2 linked regions of the Roseibium sp. Sym1 genome follow. The protein of the gene in region 1 interacts with the protein of each later gene in a pairwise test. Links are inferred from orthologs where the notes say so. Each region holds a gene or a part of one and is shown in the gene's direction. Other genes may lie near its edges. The genes, in order: O6760_RS26215 and O6760_RS04655.

What was found.
Region 2: the proteins of O6760_RS26215 (region 1) and O6760_RS04655 interact in binary tests that used the Escherichia coli proteins (3 or more experiments, as listed by UniProt). The link is inferred for Roseibium sp. Sym1 from one-to-one orthologs.

Annotation. Positions count from the first base shown.
Region 1 is NZ_CP114786.1:5,653,429-5,664,175, forward strand. Bases 3,437-6,322 are described here. They hold O6760_RS26215 (ABC-F family ATP-binding cassette domain-containing protein), read left to right. Parts: upstream 3,437-3,879; coding sequence 3,880-5,766; downstream 5,767-6,322. Other genes in these bases: O6760_RS26210 (alpha/beta hydrolase family protein), read left to right, coding at 3,437-3,765; O6760_RS26220 (HAD family hydrolase), read left to right, coding at 5,766-6,322. In the rest of the region: ndk (nucleoside-diphosphate kinase), read right to left, coding at 10-432; O6760_RS26200 (DUF4344 domain-containing metallopeptidase), read left to right, coding at 668-1,549; O6760_RS26205 (helix-turn-helix transcriptional regulator), read right to left, coding at 1,534-2,556; more of O6760_RS26210, read left to right, coding at 2,695-3,436; more of O6760_RS26220, read left to right, coding at 6,323-6,464; O6760_RS26225 (hypothetical protein), read left to right, coding at 6,634-7,752; O6760_RS26230 (rhodanese-like domain-containing protein), read right to left, coding at 7,778-8,170; O6760_RS26235 (DNA polymerase III subunit chi), read right to left, coding at 8,198-8,650; O6760_RS26240 (leucyl aminopeptidase), read right to left, coding at 9,141-10,637. UniProt on the Escherichia coli protein: Genetic data indicate it may be involved in ribosome assembly or function.
Region 2 is NZ_CP114786.1:1,022,242-1,033,614, reverse strand. The notes cover bases 692-4,203. They hold O6760_RS04655 (2-oxoglutarate dehydrogenase E1 component), read left to right. Parts: upstream 692-1,015; coding sequence 1,016-4,003; downstream 4,004-4,203. Other genes in these bases: odhB (2-oxoglutarate dehydrogenase complex dihydrolipoyllysine-residue succinyltransferase), read left to right, coding at 4,069-4,203; sucD (succinate--CoA ligase subunit alpha), read left to right, coding at 692-798. Also shown: more of sucD, read left to right, coding at 1-691; more of odhB, read left to right, coding at 4,204-5,577; O6760_RS04645 (LysE family translocator), read left to right, coding at 5,619-6,233; O6760_RS04640 (caspase family protein), read left to right, coding at 6,280-7,704; O6760_RS04635 (SDR family oxidoreductase), read left to right, coding at 7,724-8,482; lpdA (dihydrolipoyl dehydrogenase), read left to right, coding at 8,527-9,930; O6760_RS04625 (hypothetical protein), read left to right, coding at 10,097-11,373. UniProt on the Escherichia coli protein: E1 component of the 2-oxoglutarate dehydrogenase (OGDH) complex which catalyzes the decarboxylation of 2-oxoglutarate, the first step in the conversion of 2-oxoglutarate to succinyl-CoA and CO(2).

The DNA of each region.
Region 1 (10,747 bases):
GTGGACGGATCAGCCGACGATTTCGGTTCCGGAGAACCAGAAAGCGATTTCCTGGGCAGCGGTTTCCGGCGCATCGGAACCGTGCACGGAGTTTTCACCGATCGACAGCGCGAATTCCTTGCGGATGGTGCCCTCGGCTGCTTCGGCCGGGTTGGTGGCGCCCATGACTTCACGGTTCTTGGCGATGGCGTCTTCACCTTCGAGAACCTGAACGACGGTCGGGCCGGAGGACATGAATTCGGTCAGTTCACCAAAGAACGGACGCTCCTTGTGAACAGCGTAGAAAGCTTCCGCTTCACGCAGGGACATCCAAACGCGACGGGAAGCAACCACGCGCAGGCCGGCTTCTTCCAGCTTTGCGGTGATGGCGCCGGTCAGATTGCGCTTGGTGGCATCCGGCTTGATCATGGAAAACGTGCGTTCAATCGCCATGGTTTCGTCTTTCTTGTTACAGGTTGGACCGGCGGATTGCCGGGCCCGGAAATTCGATTTTCGCGGCCTTAATAACGGTGCGCCGTCTGGCTCGCAAGGGGGCGCGCTCATGACAGTTTCATGTCGGCAAGGATCTTCCATGCTGGCAAACCGCTTCCACTGTGAATAGTCTCCTGCGAAACAGTGCAGATCGTCCGTGCGCGCTCTGTAAAAAATGCCTTTCAGGAACGGGACAATGCTCAAGGTTTTCGCGCAGCCATCGCTGATATTTGCCCTTTGCACATTTATATGGGCAGGAACGGTTTCACCGGCCCTGTCGGCGACCACCACGAGCGGTCAGGACCCAGCGCCTCCGGTTGCACTCGACCAGGTCATCACCGGCCTGCCCCAGGACGACCTGGAGGACCTGTTCGTCTTCGTGGCGGGCAATGTGCTGTTCACGCTCTATCACGAGGGCGGCCACATGCTGATTTCGGAACTGGGCCTGCCGGTGCTCGCCCAGGAAGAGGATGCTGTCGACAATCTTGCAACGGTGACCATGCTGGCGGCCGACAACGATGACATGGACCTCTACCTCGCCCAGGCAATGATCGGATGGTTCCTGATTGCCGAAGAGGCCTATGAAGACCTTGTCTTTTACGACGAGCACGATCTCGACCAGCAGCGCGGTTATGCCATTCTGTGCCTTATGGTCGGCGCCGACCCGTCGGCTTTCCGCGGATTGGCCCGGGATCTGGAACTCCCGGCGGACCGGATCGAATCCTGTGGCTACGACTATGAACAGGCAGCGGATTCCTGGGACATCGTCACCTCCCCACATTTGAGGGACGCGGACGACCCGGGTGGAAAAATCAGGGTCGTCCATGAACCGGCACCGGCGGGCCTGGACTCCATGGCCGTGTTCCTGAAAGAAAGCGAACTGATGGAACTGGTCGCGGAAGAACTGGACACCTTTTACGACCTGCCGGAAGAGGTGACGTTCCGCGCAACAACCTGCAACGAGGAAAATGCCTTCTGGGACCCGGACACACGGGAATTGATCCTCTGTCACGAACTGCTCGGCGGCTTCGCCGAGATTTTTCTGAGCCTTCCCGACGGAGATCAGGACGACGAGTGAGCGATCTTGCGGAACGTACCCGGCGCAGAGCCGTAACTTTTCTGGAATTCGCGATAGAAATTCGACCGTGTCAGAAAGCCGACCTGTTCCTGGATACGCGACACCGGAGCGTCCGTGGTCTTGAGCAGCCGGGCAGCCTCTTCCAGCCGCACCTGATTGACGAATTGGCTGACATTCATCCCGGTCACCGCGTTGACCGCGCGGGAAAGGTCCCTGTCCGGCACCCCGGCCCGGCGCGCGAGCCGCGTTAGCGTCAGGCCCGGGTCCCTGAACAAGCCCTGATCGACCAGAAGGCGTCTGGCGGTCTCGACCAGCGTCCCGTCTTCGCCGGCCGCCTCGGCGGAAACGCTTCGGGAGCGTTTCGTCCGGCGTGACCGCAACGAGAGCAGCACGAGAATTATGGCAGCGGCGAGAAACAAAAGGCTGGCCACCGAGACGGCGCGGGCGGCGGCATCCTGACGCGCCTGGGCAAACAGCAACGCGATCCAGACGTCGACAAACAGCGTCGCAGCCATCGCGAAAATGGCGACCAGAAGCAACCGGTGCAAAATGCCGCCCAGCGCGGTCGGCGCTTCTGAAAACCGGTCGGCGCCTTCCAGCCACAACCGGATCAGCGCCAGTGTGTAGACCATGTAGCTGGCGGCAATCAGGGCATCGACATAGCCGGCAATCCGAACCGGCAGGGCCATTGCCGCTGTCACAACCAGGGCAATCACGCCATGAAACAGGATCCGGCGCCGGAAATCCGCCACCGGACCCGTCAACGCACAGAAGGCCAGATAAACACTCGGCGCCACCCAGACGGGCAGCACCTGCTGGACCGCGAGAAATTCGATATGCCCATAGGCAAAGCGCATCCCGACCAGGCTGGCCTCAAGTGCCATCAGGCAGAACAGCCCGGCAAACATGCCGCGCGCCGGAAACGGCAGCGACCGCCACGCGAACGCCGCCAATGCCAGTCCAAGAAAGAGGGCAGCGAGCAGGAAGGACACCGGAATGCTGATCATCGCGGGCTCATTCGGTCAAAGGACTTGATGCATCTGTCCTTTATCACGTTTGAGGACAGGACAGCGCCTCTCCGGCAATTGTCAACAGGTCAGGCAGCGCGCATCTGAATGGCTCCCCGCAACCGCATTGGAGATCCCATGATCGCGCAGACACCCTCACGCGCCCTGACCACAAGACTGTGCCGGACGGCGGCCTTTCTCGCCGTTACCGCCCTCCTTGTACTCCCAGCAGGGGCCGGCGACGCCCTGCCCTTCGGCCCCGGCGCCGCCAAGATAACGATCGAGGATGCACGCGCAGACCGGCCGCTTGAAGGCGACATCTGGTATCCGACCGCGACGCCTGACCAATATGCCATAGCGGACAAGAGCAAGGTCTGGCAGATGGCGCCGGCCGATCCGGACGGAGCGCCCGCAGAAGGTGTCTTTCCGCTCGTTGTCGTCTCGCACGGGATGTACGGCAACACGCTCAATCAGGCCTGGCTTGGCTCGGCGCTTGCCCGGCGCGGCTTTGTCGTCGCCATGGTGAATCACCCGGGCACCAGCACGTTTCTTCGCGATCCCGATCAGACCCGCCAGCTCTGGGACCGGCCGATAGATCTTTCCCGCCTGATCAGTTTTTTGACCGAGGAGAGCGTCTACAAAGACAGGATCGATCGCGAAAGGATCTATGCGGCCGGGCATTCCCTCGGCGGCTTCACCGTGATGCTTCTAGCCGGCGCCGAATTCGAACCTGACCGGTATGAGCGTGTGTGCTCGGGCGAGAATCTACCTGTTGCCTGCCAAGTGCTAACCGGGTGGTCCATCGCGAAAACGGATGGCGACCGGATCGAGATGGCGACTTCCCGCAAGGACCCACGGCTAACCAAGGTCATCAGCCTGGATCTCGGCGGAACGCCGGTCCTGTCTCGCGAGAGCCTCGGCGCCATCGACATTCCCGTGCTGGTACTCGGCTCGGGACGTGCCGACATGCTCGACCAGGAAGCCGAGTCGCGGGCGCTGGCCGCCGCCCTGCCGGACGACAAGGTCCGTCATGTGGAACTCGCCGATACCGGCCATTTCGACTTCATGGGCGTGTGCAAGCCGGAGGGCTTTGCCATTCTGGAAGAGCATGAACCCGGAGACGAGATCGTCTGTATCAAGGGCCATGCGGAACGGATCGAGCAGCACCGGCTTATCCTTTCCGAGGTTCTCGCCTTCCTGCACCCCTGATGTTTGCAGCGGCGGCTTGCAGGCGTGCAGCGATGCCACAGCCCGCCGCTCGAACGCATGTTCCTTCCGGTTTCCGCTTGCATCCTTGAGGCGGCTTCGCCAAACATCCGGCCCATGTTGCAGATTTCGGACCTTACATACCGGATCGGGGATCGTCTCCTGATCGACAAAGCCAGCGTAACCCTGCCCGGCAAGGCCAAGACCGGGCTCGTGGGCCGCAATGGCGCGGGCAAATCGACGCTGTTCAAGATCATCACCGGTGACCTGTCGACGGAGACCGGCGGCGTGCAGATCCCCAAACGCGCCCGTATCGGCCAGGTTGCCCAGGAAGCGCCCGGCACGGAAGACACGCTGATGGAAGTTGTGCTGGCGGCCGACACCGAGCGCAGCCGGCTGCTTGAAGAAGCAGAGACGGAAACCGACCCGGAGCGGATTGCCGAGATCCACACCCGCCTCGCGGATATCGGTGCCCACACGGCGGAGGCACGCGCGGGATCGATCCTGTCCGGCCTCGGTTTCGACGCGGCGGCCCAGCAGCGGCCCTGCTCGTCCTTTTCCGGCGGCTGGCGCATGCGCGTCGCCCTGGCGGCTGTCCTGTTCTCCGAGCCGGACCTGCTGCTGCTCGACGAGCCGACCAACTACCTGGATCTGGAAGGCACGCTCTGGCTGGAAAACTACGTCGCCCGCTATCCGCACCAGGTGCTGCTGATCTCCCATGATCGGGACCTGCTGAACAAGGCGGTCGACAGCATCGTCCATCTGGAGCGCGGCAAGCTGACCTATTATTCGGGCGGTTATGACAGTTTCGACCGGCAGCGGCGCGAGGCGATGATCCTTGCCGAGAAGGCCAAGGAAAAACAGGACGCCCAGCGCAAGCACATGCAGGCCTTTGTCGACCGCTTTCGCTACAAGGCCAGCAAGGCGCGGCAGGCACAGTCGCGGCTGAAGATGCTGGAAAAGATGCAGCCGATCGCGGCCCTCACCGACGAGAGCAGCAAGCCGATCCATTTTCCCGATCCCGAGACCCAGCTGGCACCGCCGATCCTGAAGCTTGAGGATGTCTCGACCGGCTATGGCGAGACGAAGATCCTGTCGAGGCTGACGCTCAACATCGACACGGACGACCGGATCGCCCTGCTCGGAGCCAACGGCAACGGCAAGTCGACCTTCGCCAAGCTGATCTCCGGTCGCCTCGACGCGATGGACGGGGAGATCACAAAGGCCTCGAAGCTGAAGATCGCCTTTTTCGCCCAGCACCAGCTGGACGAACTGAAGCCCGCCGAAAGCGCGGTCGCCCATGTCCGCGCCCTCATGCTCGACGCGCCGGAAGCCAGGGTGCGTGCACGTGTGGCCCGGATGGGCCTGCCGACGGACCGCATGGACACACCCGCGAAAGATCTCTCGGGCGGTGAAAAGGCACGCCTTCTCCTGGGACTTGCCACCTTCGACGGTCCGCATCTCCTGATCCTCGACGAACCGACCAACCACCTCGACATCGACAGCCGGGAAGCCCTGGTGATGGCGCTGAACGAGTTCCAGGGCGCTGTCGTGCTGATCAGCCACGACCGCCATCTGGTCGAGGCCTGCGCGGACCGGCTGTGGCTGGTCGCGGATGGCCGGGTCGCGGCCTATGATGGCGACATGGAAGATTACCGGCGCCTGATCCTGCAAGGCCCCGAAGCGGCGCAAAAGGCGCGGGACAAGGCTGCCGCGGATGAGGCGGAGAAAGCGTCGGCGCAGGAAAAGCGCCGCGATGCCGCCCAGAAACGCAGTCAGCTCAAGCCGCTGAAACAGAAGATTGACGCGGCCGAGAAGGAAATGGCCCGCCTCCAGGAGAAGATCGGCAGGCTCGACGAGGCGCTCGCCGATCCGGAATTTTTTGCAAAGGAGCCTGACCGGGCGACCAAGTTCGCCAAGGAACGGGCCTTCTGCGAAAAGAAGCTGGTCAAGACCGAAGAGGACTGGCTCGAGCTTTCCGCCGAATATGAAGAGGCGTCCTGATGGCCAAGATCACCACGCTGGGTTTCGATGCCGACGACACGCTCTGGCACAATGAGCGCGTCTTCCGTCTGACCGAGGAACGCTTCGCGGAACTGCTGGCGGACTACACGGAGAAAAACCATCTCTCCGAACGGCTCCTGGCGGCAGAGCGGCGCAACGTGCTGCACTACGGCTATGGCGTGAAGGGCTTCACCCTGTCCATGATCGAGACCGCCATCGAAGTGACCGACCGCAAGGTGTCCGCGGATGTCATCGCCGAGATCCTCGAGGCCGGACGCGAGATGATGCGTCACCCGGTCGAGCCCCTGCCCCATGTCGAGGACACGCTGAAAGCGGTCAAGGCCGACTACCATCTTGTGCTGATCACCAAGGGCGACCTGTTCGACCAGGAGCGAAAGGTTACCGCATCCGGCCTTGACGTCCATTTCGACGCCATCGAGATCGTCTCCGAAAAGTCGGAAGACACCTATCGCACCCTGTTTTCCCGGCATGGCACCGGTCCGGACGAAGCGTTGATGATCGGCAACTCCCTGAAGTCGGACATCGTACCGGCCCTCAATGCCGGCGCCTTTGGCGCGCATGTGCCCTATGACGTGACCTGGGCACTGGAAGAGGCCGACGCGCCGCAGGGGCACGATCGGTTCTTCCGGCTGGACCATATCGGCAAGGTGCCCCACCTGCTGGCGCGATTGCGCTGACGTTCTGTCTGTTTCCCGGTTTTTCCGGAACTATCTAAAATCCTACGTGTTGTGGTCACAGAACGTTCCGACTTTCGCGCCACGCTTTACCCGCTTGCGCGGGTAGTCGCGCCACGGCGATGGCTGTCTGAATGATAATGCCCTGACACGACATGCAAAAGGAAATGGAATGTCCCTCGCAAAATCCGTCACATTGCTGGTTGGTGCCGCGGCACTGGTTCTCGTACCGGCCCTCGCGCCCGACCTGCCCGGATCCCTCCTGCCCTCTGACAAGGCATTCGCCAAGAACGGCAACAGCAATGGGAATGGCAACGGAAACGGAAACGGAAACGGCGGAGGCAACGGGAACGGCGGAGGAAATGGAAACGGCAACGGGAACGGGAACGGGAACGGGAACAAGTCCGCGGGAAACGGCAACCGTGGCAACGGCAAGACTGTGTCCGGCAATGGTCTTGGCGGTTTTCTGAACTCGGTCTTCGGCACTCCCAAGAACAAGACCCGGCAGAAGAGTGCGTCTCGCGGCGGAGGTGTGAAATCGCAAAGCCATCGCCTGCCGAAAGCCGAACGCGCGACGCTCGCCAGCGTGGCCGTGACGCCCCAGTCGCATCCCGGCGGCAAGCCGAAGAACTTCAATGCCAAGCTGGCACGGCTCAATTCGCTGAACCGGAATTATCACGCCCTGATCAATTCCAACGCACCGCATCTGGCGGCGATCCAGGACTACATCAACAACACTCTGTCGTACGAGCAGTTCTCCGACTCCCTGAAGGAGCTGGAGGAACAGCTGACCACCACCCGCGACAACTTTGATGAGCTGCTGGCATCCATCGAGCCCTATGACGACTTCTCCTATGAAGACCTGACGAGCGAAGAGCTCGAAGAGCGCCTTGCCGCCTTCGACGAAGTCGATACGACAGACTTCACGGACGAGGAGCTTGAAGCCTTCGCTGCCGAGCGCGAGGCGCTGAGCAACGCGCTGGAAAGTGACGAGTTCACCACGTTCAAGGACGCGGAAACGACCTTCGAGACCGAGAAGGACAGTTTGGAGACGCTTGCCGGCGATGTCTCGGACGACGCCCTGACAGAGGCTCTGCTTGCCATGGCGAACGAGAACCGGGTCCGGGAATATGGCGATGAGTATGTCGACGAAGAGCTGCTTGACTGGGCGAAAGACGTGCTCGGCGTCGGGGACAGTTACGGCAAGATCGACGAAATCCGCGAAGCGACCGTGATCGAGGAAACGGAGACGTCGGATGACGATCTGCCCCTGACGAGCACGGACAACTAAACGCCTCCGGCAGGCGCGCGGCCGGTCAGTCGTTTTTCTCGACCGGCCCGCCCTTGTCGATCCAGTCGTTGAAGCCGTCCTTCAGATGGGCGGCTTCGAACCCCATGTCCTTCAGCATTGCCACGGTCAGGGCCGACCGCCAACCTGCGGCACAATGGAAAACGAAGCGTTTGTCCTGTGCAAAGACGTCCTTGAAATAGGGACTTTCCGGGTCCACCCAGAATTCGATCATGCCGCGCGGGCAATGCACGCTGCCCGGAATGAAACCAAGTTTTTGCCGTTCACGGATATCGCGCAGATCTATGAAGACAACGCCCGGATCTGCCACAAGACCGATGGCATCGGCCGTCTCGACTTCCTCGATCCGCTCCCGAGCCCTGGCAACCATGTCCGCAGAGGATATTTTCAGTTTGGCCATCTTACCCTTGCCTTGATGCTGGATTTCCTACGCCTTGCGTTCCCAGCCACCTGCCTGGGTCTGCTGCCAATACGCAATCTCAAAGCCTTCCGCCTTGGCGTCCTTCCATCTCTGACGCGCTTCCTGGACGGCGCTGTCGTCATTGCCGTCGAACATGTAGATCGCACGCTTGTAGGAGCCTAGCGGCGGGGGCTGCGCACGGTCCACAAGAAAACGGACGTCTGCCTCATTGGGGTTGTCCTGCTCCGCGGTGAGGTAGATGGGCTGATGCTCCGCATGGCCGTCGGCTTTGGTGCCGTGCGGCAGGAAGCTGTCATCGGCAAATGTCCACAGGTGCGCATCGAGCGCATTGCAGCGTTCCTGTGAGCCCGTCTGCACGACGACTGACCAGTCTCTCTCGAGACATTTCTGCAGGAGCTGGGGCAAGCCCGCTTCCAGAGGTTTGTGCAGGAGGTGATAGAAAACAACTTCGACGCTCATTCCAGGCTCCAGCCCCACGTTTCCTCAAGGTCACATCCCCTGCCGGGTCCCTGCCGTCCAGAGGCCGCGCGGCATGTGATGCAGCCATGCAACACCGATGGCTCCAAATGGCCCTGCCGGCAATCTGATCATGGACTCACCACAAGACTCGTATCATTAACCCTTCGAAAATGTCGATTGACTAGGGTTCATTCCCGGGGACGATCCAAGGATCATTTGAAGCGGCTGGTGACCGGTATTCCCGACCCAGCTCTAAAGGGGACTTTGTGTATGCTTACACGTGTTGTTGTGTTTGTTGCGTTGGTGGCGGTTGTTGCGGGTGCCACGTTCGGAATGGGGCTTCTGGTCGAACCGGCGACAGCCTGCCAGACCTACAAGACCTGCTGAACAGCCGGACAATACACTGCCAAAGCCCGCCTTCCGGCGGGCTTTTTTGTTTGGCATGTCGCCCGCCCCGAAGCTTCGCCCGGGGCGGGTTTCTCACAAGCAGTCAGCCTTCGTAGTGATCGGCGACCAACTGGTTGAGCAGACGCACGCCATAGCCGGACGCCCAGCTCTGGCAGATGTCGTCCTTGGGGGCGCCGAAAGCGGTTCCCGCAATGTCCAGATGCGCCCAGGGCACGTCATTGGCGAAACGCTGCAGGAATTGTGCCGCCGTGATGGACCCGGCCCAGCGACCGCCGGTGTTCTTCACATCGGCATTCGGCGTATCGATGATCTTGTCGTAGTCCTTCGACAGCGGCAGCCGCCAAAGCGGTTCTCCGCTGGCCTTGGACGAGGCCAGCAGCTTGTCGGCCAGTTCGTCATTGTTGGAAAACAGTCCGGCGTTCAGGTTCCCGAGGGCGACCAGAACCGCGCCGGTCAGCGTCGCCAGGTCGATCATGATCGCGGGCTTGTATTTCTGCTGCGTGTACCAGAGGGCATCGGCCAGCACCAGGCGCCCCTCGGCGTCGGTGTTGAGGATTTCAATGGTGGTGCCGGACATTGCGGTCACGATGTCTCCCGGGCGCTGTGCATTGCCGTCGGGCATGTTTTCCACGAGCCCGATGACACCGATGACATTGGCCTTGGCCTTTCGGCCCGCGATGGCATGCATGGCACCGACGACGGCGGCGGCGCCCCCCATGTCTCCCTTCATGTCCTCCATGCCCGCGGCCGGCTTGATCGAGATGCCGCCTGTGTCAAAGACCACGCCCTTGCCGACCAGTGCTACGGGTGCGGTGCCCTTCTTGCCGCCGTTCCAGCGCATCACCGCCAATTGCGGCGGCCGCGTAGAGCCCTGGGCGACGCCCAGCAGGGCGGCCATCTTGAGCTTCTTCATTTCCTTTTCGCCGAGGATTTCCACCTCGACACCGAGAGATTCCAGTTCCTTGGCTTTCCCGGCGAATTCCACCGGGCCAAGCACGTTGGGCGGTTCATTGACCAGATCGCGTGCGAGCAGGACACCATCGGCGATGGCCTCGGCGCTTCCCCAGGCCTTCTTCGCGGCCTTTGGATCCGCGACAGACAGCGTGAGTTTCAGGTCCTTGGTCTTTTCCTCGTCCTTTTTCTTCGTCTTGTAGGCATCGAATGCGTAGGCCCGCAGCTTGGCTCCCATGGCAAACTCCGCAGCCGTCGCCGCTGCAATCGTGGTTTCCGGCGCATCCAGAAGCACGGTGGCGGTATCCGCCTTGGCCTTCTGCAGCTCCGCCAGAACGGCTCCGCCCAGAGCCCGCCAGTCATCGCTCGTCATGTCTTCAAGCTTGCCCAGGCCAAAGACGATCAGGCGGTCCAGTCCGAGGCCCGCAGGCGCGACCAGATCCATGCTGGTCTTTTTCTTTCCGGAAAATCCGGCAATACCGGCACTCCGTTTCAGCCCGCCCTCCAGACCGGCAACAACCTCTTCCGCGAGCGGCCCGAGGGAAAGCCCCTCGCCGGTCAGGATCACCGCCACACCCGCCTTCGGGGCCGCAGCCTTGGAAAAGGACATTTTTGAAAGTTTTGTCATTCGTCGATCTCGTTGTTTTCGTGAGGAGCCCAGGGTCCTGACCCTTGGGACGGTAGAGAACGTGTGCCCCATATCCCATGGATTGCGGGTGCTCCGACAAATCATGGGGT
Region 2 (11,373 bases), 4.6 Mb from region 1 along the record:
GTCGCCGGTGTTCACCCGAAAAAGGGTGGCGAGACCTGGGGCAGCGTCGAAAGCGCTGCCCAGCTTCCGATCTTTGCCTCCGTCGGCGAGGCCAAGGAAGCCACAGGCGCGGACGCGTCCGTGATCTACGTCCCGCCGGCAGGCGCGGGCGCCGCGATCATCGAGGCGATCGAGGCGGAAGTGCCGTTCATCGTCTGCATCACCGAGGGCATTCCGGTGGCCGACATGGTCAAGGTCAAGGCCAAGCTGGACAAGTCCAAGTCGCGCCTGCTCGGTCCGAACTGCCCGGGCATCCTGACCCCGGAAGAGTGCAAGATCGGCATCATGCCGGGCTCCATCTTCAAGAAGGGCTCCGTCGGCGTGGTCTCCCGCTCCGGCACGCTGACCTATGAAGCGGTCTACCAGACCACTGTCGCCGGCCTCGGCCAGACGACCGCTGTCGGCATCGGCGGCGACCCGGTCAAGGGCACCGAGTTCATCGACGTCCTGGAAATGTTCCTGGCAGACGACGCGACCGAGTCGATCATCATGATCGGCGAGATCGGCGGTTCGGCGGAAGAAGAGGCCGCGCAGTTCCTCAAGGACGAAGCCAGGAAGGGCCGCAAGAAGCCGATGGCCGGTTTCATTGCCGGCCGCACGGCGCCTCCGGGCCGCACCATGGGCCATGCCGGTGCCGTGATTTCCGGCGGCAAGGGCGGCGCGGAAGACAAGATCGCCGCCATGGAAGATGCCGGCATCAAGGTGTCGCCGTCGCCTGCGAAGCTCGGCGAGACCCTTCTTGAGGTCCTGAAGGGCTAAAACGCCAAGAATATTTGCGGCAGGGGACGGAAACTGTTTACGTTTCCTGCTGCATGGTGAAAGGATGGGTTCCGGCGCGGTTTCCGTGCCGTAACCATTTTTCGAGGGGCTGGTGTGACGGGGTTACCCTGGCACCGGCCATTGTGGGGAACCGGCCGCGGGTCATATTTTCGGCCCGCCTAAACATAAAGGGCGGAGCAGCCCTCCGCTAAAGGACATGGCACGGCAGGAAGCGAACAACGTATTCGCACTGACGTCGTTGCTTTACGGCGCCAACGCAGCCTATATCGAAGACCTCTACGCTCAGTACAAGACGGATCCGAATTCGGTCGATGCCGAGTGGCGGGACTTCTTTGCCGCCTTCCAGGACGAGAAGGAAGCCGTCCTGAAGGAAGCGCGCGGGGCGACCTGGAAACGCAAGGACTGGCCGATCGAGGCCAATGGCGACCTGGTCAACGCCTTCGACGGCAACTGGGGGCCGATCGAGCAGAAGATCGGCGACAAGCTGAAGAAGAAGGCGGAAGCCAAGGGCACGCCGCTGTCGGAACCGGAAGTGCACCAGGCGACCCGCGACTCCGTGCGCGCGCTGATGATGATCCGCGCCTACCGCATGCGCGGCCACCTGCACGCCGATCTCGACCCGCTCGGCCTTGCCGGCAAGGGCGACCATGAAGAACTGCACCCGTCCTCCTACGGCTTTGTCGAAGCCGACTGGGACCGCAAGATCTTCATCGATCACGTGCTCGGTCTCGAATACGCCACCATCCGCGAGATGCTGGAAATCCTGAAGCGGACCTATTGTTCGACCCTCGGCGTCGAGTTCATGCATATTTCCGACCCGGCTGCGAAGGCCTGGCTTCAGGAACGCATCGAGGGCCCGGACAAGCAGGTGGCCTTCACGGCCGAAGGCAAGAAGGCGATCCTGAACAAGCTGATCGAATCCGAAGGCTTCGAGAAGTTCCTGGATGTCAAATACACCGGCACCAAGCGTTTCGGCCTGGACGGCGGTGAAGCGCTGATCCCGGCGCTCGAACAGATCATCAAGCGCGGCGGCCAGATGGGCCTCAAGGAAATCGTGTTCGGCATGGCGCACCGCGGCCGCCTGAACGTGCTTTCCCAGGTGATGGCCAAGCCGCACCGCGCCATCTTTCACGAATTCAAGGGCGGCTCCTACGCGCCGGACGACGTGGAAGGGTCGGGCGACGTCAAGTATCACCTCGGAGCCTCTTCGGACCGGACCTTCGACGGCAACGACGTCCACCTGTCGCTGACGGCGAACCCGTCGCACCTGGAAATCGTCAACCCCGTGGTGCTCGGCAAGGCCCGCGCCAAGCAGGATCAGCTTGCCGCCAACGACAAGGGCAACTTTATCGAGACCACGGAAGTCGATCGCGGCACCGTGCTGCCGCTCCTGCTCCATGGCGATGCGGCATTTGCCGGCCAGGGCGTGGTCGCCGAGTGTTTCGGCCTGTCGGCCCTGCGCGGGCACCGCACCGGCGGCTCGGTCCATGTGATCATCAACAACCAGATCGGCTTCACCACCAACCCGCGGTTCTCGCGCTCCTCGCCGTATCCCTCCGACATGGCGAAGGTGATCGAGGCACCGATCTTCCACGTGAATGCCGATGATCCGGAAGCCGTCGTGTTCGCGGCCAAGATCGCCATCGAGTTCCGCCAGACCTTCCATCGGCCTGTCGTCATCGACATGATCTGCTATCGCCGCTTCGGCCACAACGAGGGCGACGAGCCGGCGTTCACGCAGCCGATCATGTACCGCAAGATCCGCAAGCACGCGACGACCCTGCAGCTCTATTCGGACCGCCTGATCAAGGAAGGTGTCCTGAGCCAGGAGGAAGTCGACAAGATGAAGGCCGACTGGCGCAAGCATCTGGACGACGAGTTCGACGCGGGCCAGGCCTTCAAGCCGAACAAGGCCGACTGGCTGGACGGCAAATGGGCCGGCATGAAGCGGGCCGACGACGAGGACGATCCGCGTCGCGGTGAAACCGGCCTGCCGATGGAGGAACTGAAGGACATCGGACGCGCGCTGACCCACGTGCCGGAAGGCTTCAACATCCACCGGACCATTGCCCGGTTCATGAAACATCGCGAGCGCATGATCGAGACCGGTGAGGGCATCGACTGGGCGACCGCCGAAGCGCTTGCCTTCGCATCGCTTCTGAAGGAGGGGCATCCGGTTCGCCTGTCCGGTCAGGACTGCGAGCGTGGCACGTTCTCCCAGCGTCATTCGGTGCTGTACGACCAGGAAGACGAAAGCCGCTACATTCCGCTGAACCACATTTCGCCCGACCAGCAGCGCTACGAGGTCATCAACTCGATGCTGTCGGAAGAGGCGGTGCTCGGCTTCGAATACGGCTATTCGCTGACCGAGCCGCGTGCGCTGACCATGTGGGAAGCCCAGTTCGGCGACTTCGCCAACGGTGCGCAGGTCCTGTTCGACCAGTTCATCTCTTCCGGCGAACGCAAGTGGCTGCGCATGTCCGGCCTGGTCTGCCTGCTGCCGCATGGCTATGAAGGCCAGGGGCCGGAACACTCTTCCGCCCGCCTGGAGCGCTTCCTCCAGCTCTGCGCCGAAGACAACATGCAGGTGGCGAACTGCTCGACACCGGCCAACTACTTCCACATCCTGCGCCGCCAACTGCGCCGCGATATCCGCAAGCCGCTGGTTCTGATGACGCCGAAATCGCTTCTGCGCCACAAGAAGGCGGTGTCGGCCCTCTCAGAACTCGGACCGAACTCCACCTTCCACCGCCTGCTGTGGGACGACTGGGGTCCGAACCTCAACGAGGAAAGCAAGCTTGTTCCCGACGACAAGATCAAGCGGGTCGTCATGTGCTCGGGCAAGGTCTACTACGACCTGTTCGAGGAGCGCGAGAAACGCGGCATCAACGATGTCTACCTCCTGCGCGTCGAGCAGCTGTATCCGTTCCCGAAGAAGGCGCTGATGATGGAACTGGCGCGCTTCCCGCAGGCCGAGATGGTCTGGTGCCAGGAAGAGCCCAAGAACATGGGTGGCTGGTTCTTTGTCGAGCCCTATATCGAATGGGTTCTGGGACAGATCGACGCCAAGCACCAGCGTCCGCGCTATGCCGGCCGCAACGCGATGGCCTCGACCGCGACCGGTCTGATGTCCGCGCATCTGGCGCAGCTGCAGGCGTTCCTCGAAGAGGCGCTCGGAGACTAATCCTTGAGAGGGCTTTCGGGCCCTCTTTTCAAAATTTGGCCAGGTAATTTTAAGAGAAGGCGACCATGGCAACCGAAATTCGCGTGCCCACGCTGGGTGAATCCGTTTCCGAAGCAACCATTGCGCAGTGGTTCAAAAAACCGGGCGACGCTATTGCCCAGGACGAACCGCTGGTGGAGCTTGAAACCGACAAGGTGACGGTCGAGGTTCCGGCCCCGGCGGCAGGGACCCTGGAAAGCATCGTCGTCAAGGAAGGCGACACCGTCGAGGTCGGCGCGCTTCTCGGCCAGATCGCCGAAGGTGCGGGCGCGGCTCCGGCCGCATCCGCCAAGCAGGACAACAAGCCCCAGGGCAAATCGTCCGGCAAGGCCGACCTGGTTGACGTCGTGACACCGAGCGCCGGTGAATCGGTCACCGAGGCCGAAGTCGGCGAGTGGAGCGTCAAGGTCGGTGACACGGTCAAGGCCGACGACACGCTGGTCGAGCTGGAAACAGACAAGGCGGCCCAGGAAGTTCCGGCTCCGGTCGCCGGCACGGTCGTCAAGATCGCCGCGGAAACCGGTACCACGGTCGAGCCGGGCGTGCTGCTGTGCCAGATCGATCCGTCCGGCGAGGGCGTTGCCGCCGCACCGGCCGCTGCCGCCCCGGCGCCGTCCGCTCCGGCCGCCAGCACCGGTTCGTCCATGCCGCCGGCGCCGTCCGCCCAGAAGATGATGGCCGAGAACAACCTGTCCGCCGATCAGGTCTCCGGGTCCGGCAAGCGCGGCCAGGTGCTGAAGGAAGATGTCATCAACGCGCTGTCCTCGAGCGCGACCTCCGCGTCCGCCCCGGCACCGGCCGCCGTTGCCCGCGGTCCGGTCAACGCCTCGGACGAGGCCCGCGAGGAACGCGTGCGCATGACCAAGCTGCGCCAGACCATCGCGCGCCGGCTGAAGGATGCCCAGAACACGGCAGCCATGCTGACCACCTACAACGAGGTCGACATGGGCCCGGTCATGGAGCTGCGCAAGCAGTACAAGGACCTCTTCGAGAAGAAACACGGCGTCAAGCTCGGCTTCATGGGCTTCTTCACCAAGGCGGTGACCCATGCGCTGAAGGAAGTTCCCGCGGTCAATGCCGAGATCGACGGCACCGACATCATCTACAAGAACTTCTGCCATGTCGGCGTCGCCGTGGGCACCGACAAGGGCCTGGTGGTTCCGGTGGTGCGGGACGCCGACCAGATGTCCATCGCCGAGGTCGAGAAGGAAATCGGCAATCTCGGCCGCAAGGCCCGGGACGGCAAGCTGGGCATGGCTGATATGTCCGGCGGCACCTTCACCATCTCCAATGGCGGGGTGTATGGTTCGCTCATGTCGTCGCCGATCCTCAACGCGCCGCAGTCGGGCATTCTGGGAATGCACAAGATCCAGGAACGTCCGATGGCCGTGAACGGCCAGGTGGTGATCCGCCCGATGATGTATCTGGCGCTCTCCTACGACCACCGGATCGTCGACGGCAAGGAAGCCGTCACCTTCCTGGTCCGCGTCAAGGAAAGCCTGGAAGACCCGCAGCGCCTGGTTCTGGATCTCTGATCCGGAACCGCCATCCGCAACGACCCTGAAGGACCCGCATCATGAGCCTGGAATTTCTGATCACAGCCCTGATCGTGGTGCTGGTTCCCGGAACCGGGGTCGTCTACACGGTGGCGGTCGGGCTCGGCAAGGGGCGGCAGGCATCGGTCGCCGCCGCCTTCGGCTGCACGCTCGGTATCATTCCGGCGATCCTCGCCTCCGTGATCGGGCTGGCCGCGCTGATGCATACCAGCGCGCTGGTGTTCCAGGCGGTCAAGTATGCCGGGGTTGCCTATCTTCTCTATCTCGCCTGGCAGACGCTGAAGGACAGCGGTCCGCTGGAGCTGAAAGCCGACAGGAGCGCGCGCAAGAGCTTTGTCGCGACCGCGCGCACCGGCTTTCTGATCAACATTCTCAATCCCAAGCTGACGGTGTTCTTTCTGGCATTCCTGCCGCAATTCGTCAGCCCCGCCGCCGCCAGTCCGACGCTCGATATGCTGCTGATGGGCGGGGTCTTCATGGCGATGACCTTCGGGGTCTTCGTCGTCTACGGTCTCTTTGCCGCCCTGATCGGCGAGAAAGTCCTGAAAAGCGATCGTGTCATGGTCTGGATGCGCCGGACGGTAGCGGCGACCTTCGCCGGGTTCGGCCTGCGGCTGGCCCTGGCGGAACAGTAACAACAGCCACGCCGGGATAGGGCACAAGCATCGGGAGGGCACGGGAATGAGCAGGTTGTTGCGTCATCTTCTGGCGATTGTTTTCCTGGTCGGAACTCTGGTCGTTCAACACGCAGCCGCGCAGGCCGAGCAGCCGCGCACGGCGCTTGTCATCGGCAATGCCGCCTACGACTATGCGCCGCTTGCCAATCCCGTGAACGATGCCGTTGCCATTACGAGGGCGCTCAAGGCCGCCGGTTTCGAGGTCATTCTGCAGACCGATGCCGGCAGGCCCGCAATGGACGAGGCGATCCGGGCCTTTGGCGACAAGCTCCGGCAAAGAGGTGGTGTAGGCCTGTTCTACTATGCCGGTCACGGCATCCAGAAGGACGGCGAGAACTACCTGCTGCCTGTCGGTGGTAACATTGCCGAAAGGGAAGCATTGCTCGACGATGCCTTCGCCGTGAGCGAGGCGGTCGACGTGATGACATCGGCCCATGAGGGCTTGAACATCGTCGTGCTCGATGCCTGCCGCAACAACCCGCTGACCGGATCCACCCGGGGCCTGACCCGCATCGACAGTTCCGCGCGCCTGTTTGTGTCCTATTCGACCTCGCCCGGCGGCGTGGCGCTGGATGGCGAGGGCAACAACAGCCCCTATACCAAGCATCTGGCCAGCGCGATCGAAACGCCCGCGCTCAACCTGGAACAGACCTTCAAACGCACGCTGAAGGGGGTCTTCCAGGAAACGGACGGCCGGCAGACGCCGTGGATCTCCTCGTCCTTCTTCGGCGATTTCACCTTCGTCCCGCAGGCCGGGGACACCACGGCGACCACCAAGGTGGCGGCCGTTTCCTCTCTCGGCAAGGCGCTGCAGGACAGTCTCGCGCGCTCGGGGCCGGCACGCCGGATCTCGGGCATCTACCGGGTCCAGGGCACCAATCCGAACGGCACGGTCTATGACGGCATGATGGCGATCACGCCGGAAGAGGGGCCGGACGCGGGAAAGGTCCGTTTCACCTGGTGGATCGGCAAGGACATTTTCACCGGGGTCGGTGAATTCGCCGGCCGCATGCTGGTGGTCAACTGGGGCGCCAAGCACCCCGTCGTCTACACGTTCAGCGGCAACGACAACCTGGACGGTGAATGGGCCGACGGGTCGGCGACGGAACAGCTGTCTCTCTACGCGCGCGCGGCCCAGAGTTCCCTGGTCCTGGCGGAAGGCACCTATGCCGTCTCCGGCCGCAATCCCAATGGCTCCACCTACACCGGCACCGTGGCACTGTCGCGTCAGGGCAGCAAATACACGCTGGTCTGGAAAGTCGGTGCATCGGGCTATCGCGGTGTTGGAGAGCTGGACGGCAATGTGCTCCGGGTCGACTGGGGTGACGACACGCCTGTTGTCTATGCCCTGTCGGACGACGGCCGGCTGAAAGGCCTTTGGGGCGGTGGCCGCGGCGCCGAGGAACTGACCCTGATGAAAGGGCAATAGGAACCCGTGGTGACGATTGATGGCTGACAAAGTTGTTTTGGTAACGGGCGGAAGCCGCGGGATCGGTGCCGCCGTCTGCCGGAAAGTTGCAGACCTGGGACATACGGTGATCGTCAACTATGCGCAGAACGCCTTTGCGGCGGACACGCTTGTTGCGGAGATTGTCGAGGCCGGCGGCAAGGCCGTTGCCATTCAGGGAGATGTCCAGAACGAGGCCGATGTGCTGCACCTGTTTGCGGAAGCCGACAGGCTCGGCACGCTGGTGGCGCTCGTCAACAATGCGGGTGTCGTCGACCTGTCGCAGCGGGTTGATGAAATGACGGTCGAACGTCTCACCCGGATGTTCTCCATCAACGTGATCGGTGCGTTCCTGTGTGCCCGCGAGGCGGTGAAACGCATGTCGACGAAACACGGCGGCGCGGGCGGCGTCATCGTCAATCTCGGCTCGGCGGCGTCCAAGCTCGGTGCGCCCAACCAGTATGTCGACTATGCGGCGGCCAAGGGCGCCATCGACACGATGACGGTGGGGCTCGCGCTGGAAGTGGCCGACGAGGGCATCAGGGTGAATGGCATTCGCCCCGGCATCATCGACACGGAAATTCATGCGTCCGGCGGTGCCCCCGACCGTGTTGCCCAGCTCCGGTCCAGGCTGCCGATGAAACGCGCGGGATCCGCCGATGAGGTGGCCGACGCGATCCTGTGGCTTTTATCCGACCAGTCCAGCTACACGACCGGGGCCATCCTCGATGTCTCCGGCGGGCGGGCTATCCTTCCCTAACCATCTTGTTGAACCTGAATTGAAAGAGGCAAAGGCGACCCAAAATGTCCCAATATGATCTTGTCGTCATCGGAACCGGCCCCGGCGGATATGTCTGCGCGATCAAGGCCGCGCAGCTCGGCCTGAAGACAGCCGTTGTCGAGAAACGGGCGACGCTCGGCGGCACCTGCCTCAACATCGGCTGCATTCCCTCCAAGGCGCTGCTGCATGCCTCGGAGATGTTCGAGGAAGCCGGGCACGGTTTCGAGAAAATCGGCATCAAGGTGAACAAGCCGAAGCTCGACCTGCCGTCGATGATGAAGCACAAGTCCGACGTGGTCGACGCCAATGTGAACGGCATCTCCTTCCTCATGAAGAAGAACAAGATCGACGTCCACGCGGGCACCGGCAAGATCCTTGCCGCCGGGAAGGTTGAGGTCACGGCCGAGGACGGCAAGGCGAATGTCCTTGAAACGAAGAACATCGTCATTGCCACCGGCTCCGACGTGATGCCGCTGCCGGGCGTGGAGATCGACGAGAAGCAGGTCGTGTCCTCCACCGGTGCGCTGGAACTGGAAAAGGTGCCGGGCAAGCTCGTCGTCGTCGGAGGCGGCGTGATCGGCCTGGAACTCGGTTCCGTCTGGAACCGCCTTGGGTCCAAGGTCACCGTGGTCGAATTCATGGACAAGATTCTCGGGCCGATGGACGGCGATGTCTCCAAGAACTTCCAGCGCATGCTGAAAAAGCAGGGCATGGAGTTCAAGCTGTCCTCCAAGGTCACCGGCGTCGAGAAGAAGGGCAAGGGCCTCGCTGTCACGGTCGAGCCGGCCAAGGGCGGCGATGCGGAAACCATTGACGCGGATATCGTGCTGGTCGCCATCGGCCGCCGGCCCTATTCCGAGGGGCTTGGCCTCGATGGCGCGGGTGTTGCGCTGGACGACCGGGGCCGTGTCCAGATCGATGGCCATTACAAGACCAATGTCGACGGCATCTACGCCATCGGCGACGTGGTCGCCGGTCCGATGCTGGCCCACAAGGCCGAGGACGAGGGTGTTGCCGTTGCCGAAATCCTGGCAGGCCAGGCCGGTCACGTGAATTACGACGTCATTCCGGGTGTGGTCTACACCCAGCCGGAAGTCGCTTCCGTCGGCAAGACGGAGGAAGAGCTGAAGGCGGCCGGTGTCGAGTACAAGACCGGCAAGTTCGTCTTCTCGGCCAACGGCCGGGCACGCGCGATGAACAAGACCGACGGCTTCGCCAAGGTTCTGGCCGATGCCAAGACCGATCGGGTCCTGGGTGTGCACATTGTCGGCTTCGGCGCCGGCGAGATGATCCACGAGGCCGCCGTCCTGATGGAGTTCGGCGGCTCTTCGGAAGATCTGGCACGCACCTGCCACGCGCATCCGACCATGTCGGAAGCCGTGAAGGAGGCCGCGCTCGGCGCCTTCGCGAAGTCGATCCACTCGTAACCGGCCTGGCCGTGCGTTTCGGGCGGCTTGCACGAAAACAGGTTGGAAGCCGGAGGCTCTTGGGAGATAAGAGCCTCCGGCTTTTCTTTTTCTTCGGATCAGGTGTCGCTTGGAACGGGAACACATCACGCGGACCGGAATGTCGGCCTCTTCAACAGGAGGGCTGTTGCTCGTTGCGGGTCTCGTCCTGCCGGTCCTGTGCGGACTGGTCTTTTTCTGGCCGGAGGGGACGATCCCCAATGTGGACGACCTCTTTTTCGTCCCCTGGGCAATGGAAGTCGCCGAGACCGGCCGCCACTGGAATTCCCTGCTGGCGGTGCAGTTCCCGGGGCTTGAAAACTATCACCTTCAGCCGCGTCTGCATCTGATCCTGTCCGGTTGGTTCTTTGCCGGGGTGGGGGCGGAGACGGCAACACTCGTTCTTTACGAGTTCCTCTGTTACGCGTTGACCAGCCTGGCCTTCGTGCTCGTCTGCCTCAAGCTGAACCTGCGCCTGGCGGCCCTGTTCACGCCGCTCCTGTTCGCGCCGATGTATACGGTCGCAGGTTTCCGGCTGGAACTGACCGGGTCGCTGATCTTCATGGTCGCGCTCCTGGTCTCGGTGCCGCTCTTGATCAGGGCAGTCATAGGCGTCCGCTTCGGAACGTCTTTGGAGACCGCCGGCAGCATATTCGGCAAGGCCCTTTTCGGCATTGCGCCTCTGGCGGCCCCCGCCCTGTTTGCCTGGAGCCTCGGGACAATCGCGGTGATCGAGATCTGGCGGCTTGCCTCCCGCCAGGCCTCTCTTGTCCGGGTGATGGCGGAGGGCGTGGCAGCGCTCGTCATCGCGCTTGCCGTCTTCGCGGTGTCCGCTGATTTTGAATTCACCGAGTTTCTGGAGCAGTTCACGTATCACGCCAGCCGCTCAACCGGCGGTGGCATCAACGATGAAGCCCTGGTCCGGGCGATTGCCTTTGCGGCGGTGTCCGGCGTTCTGGTCTGGCGAAAGGCCCGCGTTCCCGCCGCACTGTGCCTGGCGCTGGCCGCCGGGCAGGCCATCGGCGCTTTCCTGCACGACAAGGCCCTGATCCGGAACCTGGCCGCCTCGATGGTGTTCCTGGTCGCCATGGATGCTGTTCTGGCGAGGCGCTGGAACAGGCTGAAGGCGGCGGCCGCATTGCTGCTGGTGCTTGTCCTTTCCGTCAATTTCATCAGTTTCCGGATCTTCTCCGAAGATGCCGGCAACCTCGATGCGGTCCTGTCCACCTACCGGCAGGACCTTGAGAGCGGTGGGCGGGTCTTCATAGACGAGGTCATGGCGCAGCACTATCTCGACCAGCAGACCGACGGTGCCCTCGCCTGGACCTGGGGCGGGACCTTTCCGAAAGGACGGCCCACCGGCATCAACGACATCAAGGACGGCGACGTCTGGTATGTGAGCGAATACACGCTTCTCGGTTACCT